Regions from separate parts of the Faecalicatena orotica genome, predicted to be linked through region 1. Evidence: predicted binding sites of a transcription regulator. Region 1 holds the regulator's gene; each other region holds the start of a gene.

Region 1 (3,284 bases):
TACAGAGTGAAAACATCGAAAATTTAAGATCAATATTAAACCTGCCGTTTTCTGGCAGCTTTCTCACGACCAAATAATAAACTGCCGCAAGTACGGCTATGGAAACCAGTATATAGCCGATAGAATAAACCGGCTGATTTCCATCCGGGCGGAACAGTATCTGGTACAGGCCGTAAGAAATGTGCTGTGTTATGTATGCACACGCAAGACAATAAACAGATTCTTTTACCGTTATATCATACAGGAGGAAGCAAAATACTGTCATTGCACAGAATTCAACAATATACGTTAAAAATCCGTGGGTGAACAGACTGGCACAGAACAGGCAGAATATAATCCCTCCGGCCAGACGGTACGGGAACCTGTCCCTTTTCTTTAAACCGGCTGAAAACAGCAAAACAATCGGAAGCATATTAATCGTAAAAAAACTCCGTAATATCAAGTCTGCAATTGTCTCTCCCATTATCTCAGCCCTCCCTTGTAATAATCTAAAAGTGCCTGCTTTAACTGCTTTTTGCGCGATCTGCTCACCTTCAGCTCATACCTGCCATCCAGTTCAACTGTTTCTTTCTCAAGTGACGTTACATATTTCAGATTGATACAAAAGCAGTGGTTACAACATGTGAAATGCTTTTCCTCAAATTTGTTTGCAAATTCTTTCAAAGTCCCCAGCATTTTATACTCCTGACTCTTTGTAATAATATGAAGCCAGTGGTCTCTTATCTCAGCATAGATAATATCATCAGACATTACCTTCCGAACTCCCGTCTCATGAGGAACAAGCAGGCTTACTGCCTCCGATTCCCGGATAGATGAAACCGCCTTCGTCAGCTTCATGGAAAAAGGAAAATATTTGACCGGCTTGAGTACATAATCCAGAGCCCCGACCTCATACCCGTTGATCGCATACTGTGCCATATTCGTTATAAAAATTATAATGACCCGGTCATCTGTCCTGCGCACCACCTTTGCCGCGTCCATTCCGTTCATTCTCGGCATTTCAATATCCATTAACAGAATATCATACACCGGCTCATAGTCTGAAACCAGTTCACTTCCATCAGAAAAACAAGAAACATCGATTTCGACATCGTTTTCCATGACATAAGTGTCTATATACTTTTTGATCCTGTTCATAAAAGCTTTATCATCCTCTACGATTGCAATACGAATCATGTTTCCCCCTTATATATGGAAAAGCACGTCCGCAGACGTGCTTTTCTTCCTGTCAAAACAGATGATATCCATCACTTATTCAAGGAACTGCTTCAGCTCTGACATAAATGTATTCACATCCTTAAATTCCCTGTAAACGGATGCAAAACGAACATAAGCTACAGGGTCCAGAGCCATCAGCTTGTCCATCACGATCTCGCCGATCTTGCTGCTCGGAATCTCTTTCTCTTCCCTGTTAAAAATCTCCAGTTCAATTTCATCTATCGTCTTCTGGATCTCAGATGCAGGAACCGGACGTTTATAACAGGCACTTAAAACACCCTGTTCTATCTTGGCACGGTCATACTGTTCCCTGTTGTTATCTTTCTTGATCACGATCAGCGGAATAGTCTCAATTTTTTCATAAGTTGTAAAACGCTTTCCGCACACATCGCAGGAACGCCTTCTGCGAATGGAATTGTTCTCTTCCGCCGGTCTTGAATCAATAACTCTCGTATCGGGGTGGCCACAATAAGGACATTTCATAATATATTCCGCCTTTCCTACCAATTCTGTCCTCATTATACACAATATCCTTTACTGTGTCCAGATGATGTTTCGCGTATTTACGGGCTTTTTTGCCCTTTTCCGGGGCGGGGTCTTTACAGCTTCTGAAGAAACTTTTCCTCCTGTATTTCTACTAATATAATATCCGGACCGATCTTCTTAATACAGCGCCACGGAATCACATATTCGCAGTCTGTCCCCAGAAACCCGCATATCTTCCCGGGGCCCGGAATTATGATCGCCTCAACCCTGCCTTCTTTGACATCGATGTCTATATCTACGACACACCCCAGCCTCTTACAGTCACATACGTTGATTACTTCCTTTTCCCGCAGTTCACATAATCTCATAGTTTCCCATCCTGAACAGTCAGCCTGCTTCATACGGACCCATTTTCTGATAACACAAAAATGCCCGCATACGGCAACAGCAGTTATTCTTACTGTTACTATATGCAGGCATTCAGAATCGGTGATACTGTGTAATGGTTAAATTGACATCACTTTCTCGCTCTCAAACGCTTTCGCGATTACACCGATCAGTACCGCTCCGAGAACCAGTGTTACTCCCAGTGTCAGTCCATACTGCATCATGGTGACCTCCTGTGTCAGGATTCCCTGCAGCGTCAGTGATGTGTTATAGATCGGTACGGCATAAAGCCATTCCTGTGGGGTCTTTGTTGTAAACATTGTTGTGATTCCGAGTACAAGTACGAGCATATACACTGGCATGATATAGGAGTTCGCTTCCTTTACAGTCTTGGCAAATACAGATACCAGAACGATGATCGCGGAATACATAAACGCAATTGCAATTAAAAGCGCCGCCAGCATCCCTATCTGTGCCGGGTTCAGCGACAGGTTCACGCCTAAATCCGAACCTCCCATGCCGCCCATCATCTGTGGCATAAAGGCTACCATAGCCCCCACATAGACAACCGAAGAGACACCGGAAATAATCATGAGTGAGAATACTTTTCCTAATACGATCGAGCTTCTTTTTATCGGAGACACGAGAAGGCTTGCCATTGTACCACGTTCCTTCTCACCGGCTACCATATCCGTCCCGATCCCCATCGCACCAGCAAATAACAGGATCGTTATAAAGTAAGGCAGCATCATACCGAGTATCTTCCCGCCGGCCTTTTCTTCATCCTGAATGACCATATCCGGATTGTCAGAATTCACCGTAAATACGGTCAGACCCGCCATGTCTTCCACGCGGTCTGCCAGAAGTGTCTCCCTGTAATTTTCCAGCACGCCTGATGAAATCGCATCATATGCCGCACGTGAATAATCTTCTGACGGGTTATAATAGGTCTTGATCTGAGGGACAGCATCACCGGCCTTATACTCCGTAACCGCGTCCATGAAACCTTCCGGAAATTCTATCAGCAGGTCTGCATTCCCGTCTCTGATCATATCTTCCGTGCCTGCACGGTCACTCATCTGGATAATCTCACATTCTTTATCTGATGATCTTAAAAAGTCTTCAAATCCGTCCGGGGCATTCTGGACATATACAATAGAATTATGCGCTTCCACATCATTCTGTGCACTCGT
Region 2 (3,284 bases), on a different contig from region 1:
GGGACAGGCTCGCAAGATTGCATACAACGAACTCTCCCGGCTTTGTTACCGTCACAACAACCTTCTCTCCGTCCACCTCCTGTGTTGTCTGTTCCACCAGTTCGATGGCGCTCATATTCTGTGCAATCTCCGTACACAGGTTGCTGCAGTAAATGATTCCTTTATGGCTGTTTGGGTTTGCACCGTTTACATGGTCCCGGTTAAACGCAAACGGCGTCCCTGTCTCAACCGCACTCCGGATAATCAGACGCAGGATATCCTTGATCGGAATGACACGCTTCTTGATCCGCTCATCCCGCACACAGTCCAGATATTTTTCCTCCCATTCTTCCCCAAAAGAATCTTCGAGGGCATATCCTTTCACTGTCAGAATGTCGTGGGGGCACATCAGGTACCAGTCTCCGTCTATGTGTTCCTTTGCCTGTTTCCAGAAATAGTCTGGATAACAGACCGCGGGGAATACATCGTGGGCTTTCATTCTCTCATCCCCGTTGTTCGTCCTGAGACTTAAGAATTCCGGCAGATCCCGGTGCCATACATCCAGATAAACGGCAACCGCACCCTGACGGACCCCGAGCTGGTCCACGGCAACGGCCGTATCATTTGCCAGCCGGATCCAGCGGATTACACCGCCTGCTGCCCCTTCAAAACCGCGGATGGCACTGCCGCTCGCACGCACTTTTCCAAAATACATCCCCATACCGCCGCCGAATTTGCTGACCTTTGCAAAATTATCAATGCTTCGGTAGATCCCGTCCAGACTATCCGGCACCGTATCAATAAAGCAGGAGGAAAGCTGGTGGTAAGGTTTTCTCGCATTTGAAAGTGTGGGCGTAGCCATCGTTACCTTCAGCGTACTCAGCATATCGTAGAAACGGCGCACCCAGCCGCTTCTTTCATTCGTTTCTTTCATCGCAAGATGCATGGCAATCCCCATGAACATCTCCTGCGGCGTCTCAAGAGGCGAACCCTTTCTGCTCGAAATCACATAGCGTCCAAGAAGCAGGTCCAGCCCTGAGTAAGTAAACAGGTCATTTCTGCGTGGGTCAATCCATGACTCGAATTCATCAATCTCTTCTTTTGAATAGCTTTTCAGAATGTAACTTCCATACAGACCTTCTTCCGTCAGCCAGCTGATCTTCTCATAAAAACTGTTTATATTGGCTGTTTCCATTGCCTCCGCCAGTGACAGGTCAAACTGGAGCATCCGGAATCTTGCCGCTATCATCTCCCATTTCGGCGCATCCTGTGTCGTGAGCTCCACCGCCGCTTTCATCAGGACTGCCAGCATTTCCTTCCCGGAAAGCCCCGGGCTTAAAAATGCCTGAAACCTTGCATTCAGCCTGTCCAGATCATACTCTTCCTGTGGGAACTCCTTCTGAATCCCTGCCAGCACCCCGGCCAGACGCGGCATATCCTGAAACTTTGCTTCTATCCTGAGTCTGGATTCCCTGCGCCTTGTGCGCTCCTCACGATAGAGGATATAGCTTTTCATTTCTTTGTAATAATTCCCCTCCATCAGGGTCTGCTCCGCCATATCCTGAATCTCTTCTACAGAAAGTATCTTTTCCCCCGAAATCACCTGTGCCGGAAACTTTTCCTCAATACCGGTTAATATCCTCTTCTTTTCCTCTTCCGTAATCTCAGAGCCAACACTCGCAAATGCGCGTCCTATCGCGGCCTTAATTTTTTCCGGGCAGTAAGTCTCCCCTGTTCCGTCTCTCTTACATATCTTCATACTCTATATACGCCTTTCATACCATTTATTGTAGTGTACAAAATATATTACCACAATATATGGTGATATTCAATCCCTACCGTATTGATATATCAGAATAATCAAAAAAGGCCTCCGCAGTCAACATCTTCGTTGTTTTTCAGCGGAGGGCCTTTGTAAGGTTTATTTTAAATACTTGTTTTTTAAATCGAATACCGGATCACCGTTTTCGTTCCATTCTATATCAATCATCATAGTATGGCGGTTAGGGTCATACAACGGATCACCTGTAATCTCATCATAACAGCGGGCATGGAATACGCAGATATCTTTTGTCCCATCTTCTGATTTTACAAATGAATTATGTCCCGGACCAAATATGCCTTTTTCTCTGTCTGTAGCTAAAACCGGGCATTTACATTTCACCCAGTTATTAGGGTCAAGAATATCTTCACCCTCACGAATAGACAACATCCCCATGCAGTATGCTTCACCGGTGCTGCTGGCAGAATAAGTCAGGTAAATTGTGTGGCCGTGCTTCAGGACCGCGGGGCCTTCATTTACCCAGAACCCAATCCGTTCCCATGAATAATCCGGTGACGAAAGCAGTACCTGCGCTGTCGAAAGCTTATCGGGCCGTTCCAGCCGTGCGATATATAAGTTGGAAATCTTTTTCCCTGCCCCTGTTTTTTCGGCCCAAATATAATAATATTCTCCGTTATATTCCATGACCGTTGCATCCAGCGAAAAATCCTGAAATGAAAATTCATCCCCATCTGCTGCCTGCATCTTTCCCAGTTCTCTCCATTCATCCTGAAACGGGTCATTTCCCTGGCATTCCAGCACATATGGCCTGATGGCCCAGATATCATTAATATCTCCTGCTGCATAATAAATATACCATTTCCCCCATAAATAGTGGAGTTCAGGCGCCCAGATATGGAAGCTCTGCTCTCCTGATGGATGCTTTCTCCATAAAACCTTTTCCTCTGCACCTGCTAAATCTCCTATCTTATCTGCCCTTCTCAAAATAATTCTGTCATATTCCGGCACAGACGCAGTAAAATAATATATCCCGTTAGAATATCCAGAAATGTGGGGATCTGCCCTGTTTGGTATAAACGGTCTGTTATATAGTGTAGTTACATAATGGTCTCTATTCATTGCTCTTCACCCTGACTCTTATCATATTCCATGAATACGGCTTTAGTTTACAGTCTATCCGTGTTTTCTGTGTTCCTGTAACCACAGCAGTCTGAGGCTTTACCTTTTCATGGTCGCTCCTGTTGTCAGCCTTAATATCTTCGTGAAATAGCACGGTGTGCTCTGCCGCATGTTCTGCACAGAATCCCTGCATATCCACATGTACTTCCGCTGCTTCGTCTCTTCTGTTTACCAGATACAAGACCAATTCATCCATTTCCGCATTATGTATCACCACCTGATCTAAATATGGAATTTCCCTGCCTTTCCCGGATAAATAGGAAGGAGCCCTCAAAACACTCTCCAACAGGGTTCCCCTGCCGTATTTTGACATATAAGAAAACGGATAAAAAATCGGCTGCAC
Region 3 (3,284 bases), on a different contig from region 1:
GCAGTGGAAGAAGATACAGAAGAGGGTAGAGCAGACTTTTATGGCGGGGGCTTATATGCCCTTGTACAGATCTATGATACAAGGAAGAGAGAAGAGTCCGTCATGGAGGCGCACAGGGAGTATCTGGATTTGCAGTATATTGCAGAAGGAGAAGAATATTTTTATATCCACGAGACTTCTGAATGTAAAGTAAAAGAGGATATGACGCCGGAAAAAGATGTCATATTCCTTGAGTGTGGTGAACCGGATGTGAGGGTGAAAGCAAAAAAAGGAATGTTTGTGCTGCTGTTCCCCCAGGACAGCCACATGCCCTGTATTCAGACGGGGCGGAAGGAAAAAGTGAAGAAGATTGTATTTAAAATCCGTATAAAAGACAGGAATCAAAAATAAGTCAAAAAAATTGTCCCTTAACTTCCGATTGCAGACTTGTGATTTTATGGTAGAATGGTATATATGAAATCTATGAAAAAGAAGGGCTGGGGATTATGGAAACTACGGAGAATAAAGGTGTAAAAGCCAGAATCGTGTCGGCGGCATGGCAGCTGTTCCATGATAAAGGATATGATCATACGACAGTGGATGATATTATTGAATTATCGGGAACTTCGAAGGGATCTTTCTACTATTATTTTAATACAAAGGATGAGCTGCTCAGCACGCTGTCCACGGTTCTGGATGATTACTACGAAGAACTGCATGTGGATATGGACAAGGAGATGAATAATTACGACAAGCTCCTGTATCTGAATTATAAAGTACATTCCATGATTGAGGAGCGGATCAGCATCGATCTTCTTGCTTCTCTTTATTCTACACAGCTGATTGCAAAAGGACAGAGGCACCTTCTTGACCAGAACAGGGTATATTACCGGCTGATATCAGGAATTATCGAGGACGGGCAGAAAAAAGGGCAGATACGTCAGGACAAGTCAATTAGTGAGATTACAAAATATTATTCGCTGTGTGAGCGAGCGCTGATTTCTGACTGGTGTCTGAGCAGGGGGGATTATTCACTGGGAGAGTACAGCAAGGCATATATGCCGATTATGATGGAGCACTTTAAGGCCTGAAGCGGTTTTTAACAGAATATCCGTATGAGTTACAGATGCATACGGCGCATGAACAGGGAAGGAGAACCGTGATGAATATTCAGGGATTACAGAAACTTACACTTTTAGATTATCCGGAAAAGGTGGCCTGCACGATTTTTACTGCCGGCTGTAACTTCAGATGTCCGTTCTGCCATAATGCTTCACTGGTTACTCATGTGGATCCGGATAATCATATACCGGAAGAAGAGGTGCTGGCCTTCCTGCAAAAAAGGAAGGGAGTCCTCGACGGTGTATGCATTACAGGCGGGGAGCCACTGCTGCAGCCGGATCTCGCAGCATTTATGGAAAAAGTGAAGGCACTCGGCTATTCGGTCAAGCTGGATACAAACGGAAGTAATATTGGCAGGCTTAGACAGCTTGTGGAACAGAATCTGGTTGATTATGTTGCTATGGATATTAAAAACGCCCCGAATAAATATGGTGAGACGATCGGAATCAAGGAATACAATCTGGAAAATATTCTGCAGAGTGTGGATTACTTAAAGTCGGGGGCAGTCTCTTATGAATTCCGGACGACCGTTGTCAGGGAATTCCATAAAAGGGAAGACTTTGCCGCGATCGGCCGGTGGCTGAAGGGGGCAGAGCGCTATTACCTTCAGGGGTTTGTGGATTCGGGGGACCTGATCCGGCCCGGACTGCGGGCGTATACAAAGGAAATTATGGAGCAGGCTCTGGAAATTGTGAAAAGGAATATACCGTGTGCAGAACTGCGCGGCGTGGAATGACACATTTCGTTTGGATAAGTGAACAACAATATGTAGTTAGAAACTAAAAAGTTGCATACTACATATTGTTGTTTTATATTGACAAGATATTAGCTCAGTGATAGAATAATTTCAGATGCCCAACTGAAAAGGTTGGGCAAAAATTATCTCAATTCGATTCGAGTATAAGAGAAAGGGGCGACCGTACAGTATGTATCAGGTTACAAAAAGAGACGGAAAAATAGCGGACTTCAATCTGGCTAAGATCAGCGAGGCGATCAGAAAAGCATTTGAGGCCCAGGAGAGGGAGTACAATCAGGACATTATTGATCTGCTTGCATTGAAAGTTACAGCAGATTTTGAACCAAAAGTAAAGAACAGCCTTGTGTCAGTGGAGGATATTCAGGACAGCGTAGAGTCTGTGCTGATCAAGACCGGTTATGCAGATGTAGCGAAAGGCTATATCTTATACAGAAAGCAGAGGGAGAAGATTCGTAATCTGAACTCTACACTGCTCGACTATAAAGAAATCGTGGACAGTTATGTTAAGATCACGGACTGGAGGGTAAAAGAGAATTCTACAGTCACATACTCTGTCGGGGGACTGATCTTAAGCAACTCCGGCGCAATCACGGCTAACTACTGGCTCTCTGAGATTTATGATGAGGAGATCGGGAAGGCACATAAGAATGCGGATATCCATATCCACGACTTGTCCATGCTGACAGGATACTGCGCGGGATGGTCACTGAAGCAGCTGATTCAGGAAGGGCTTGGCGGCATTACGGGAAGGATCACATCATCACCGGCAAAGCATCTGAGTGTACTTTGTAACCAGATGGTAAACTTCCTTGGCATTATGCAGAATGAATGGGCCGGAGCTCAGGCATTCTCATCCTTTGATACCTATCTGGCGCCGTTTGCAAAGGCCGATAACCTGACTTACCCGGAAGTAAAAAAATGCATTGAATCCTTTATTTATGGTGTGAATATCCCGTCACGCTGGGGAACACAGGCACCATTTTCAAATATCACTCTGGACTGGACCGTGCCGGACGACCTGGCAAACCTTCCGGCAATTGTCGGCGGGAAAGAGCAGGACTTCACCTATGGCGACTGTAAGGAAGAGATGGATATGATCAACAAGGCTTTCATCGAGACGATGATCGAGGGAGATGCAGACGGACGTGGATTCCAGTATCCGATTCCGACATACTCTATCACAAGAGATTTTGACTGGGCGGATACAGAGAATAACCGTCTGCTGTTCGAGATGACTGCCAAGTATGGTACACCTTATTTTTCAAACTACATCAATAGCGACATGGAGCCGAGCGATGTAAGGAGTATGTGCTGCCGCCTGCGTCTGGACCTGCGTGAACTTAGGAAGAAATCCGGCGGATTCTTCGGAAGCGGTGAGAGTACAGGTTCTATCGGTGTCGTTACGATTAATATGCCGAGAATTGCC

The links. Region 1 encodes NrdR, which represses ribonucleotide reductase genes. Its sites were predicted from a motif close to CACAANATNTTGTG; they were not measured.
Region 2: a site for NrdR is predicted at 1,790-1,803, ahead of ABIN22_RS03975 (ribonucleoside-diphosphate reductase subunit alpha). Genes of this name have one in related genera too.
Region 3: a site for NrdR is predicted at 1,894-1,907, ahead of ABIN22_RS06110 (ribonucleoside triphosphate reductase). Genes of this name have one in related genera too.

What each region holds. Positions count from the first base shown of each region.
Region 1 covers NZ_CAJJZH010000006.1:252,145-255,428, forward strand. The annotation lists gene ABIN22_RS14460 (ATP-binding protein) at 1-463, opposite strand, end outside; gene ABIN22_RS14465 (LytR/AlgR family response regulator transcription factor) at 463-1,176, opposite strand; gene nrdR (transcriptional regulator NrdR) at 1,252-1,701, opposite strand; gene ABIN22_RS14475 (YlmC/YmxH family sporulation protein) at 1,818-2,072, opposite strand; gene ABIN22_RS14480 (ABC transporter permease) at 2,211-3,284, opposite strand, start outside.
Region 2 covers NZ_CAJJZH010000002.1:92,909-96,192, reverse strand. The annotation lists gene ABIN22_RS03975 (ribonucleoside-diphosphate reductase subunit alpha) at 1-1,738, opposite strand, end outside; gene ABIN22_RS03970 (glycoside hydrolase family 43 protein) at 1,901-2,881, opposite strand; gene arfA (arabinosylfuranosidase ArfA) at 2,874-3,284, opposite strand, start outside.
Region 3 covers NZ_CAJJZH010000002.1:557,574-560,857, forward strand. The annotation lists gene ABIN22_RS06095 (NanQ anomerase/TabA/YiaL family protein) at 1-390, shown strand, start outside; gene ABIN22_RS06100 (TetR/AcrR family transcriptional regulator) at 486-1,070, shown strand; gene ABIN22_RS06105 (anaerobic ribonucleoside-triphosphate reductase activating protein) at 1,142-1,837, shown strand; gene ABIN22_RS06110 (ribonucleoside triphosphate reductase) at 2,028-3,284, shown strand, end outside.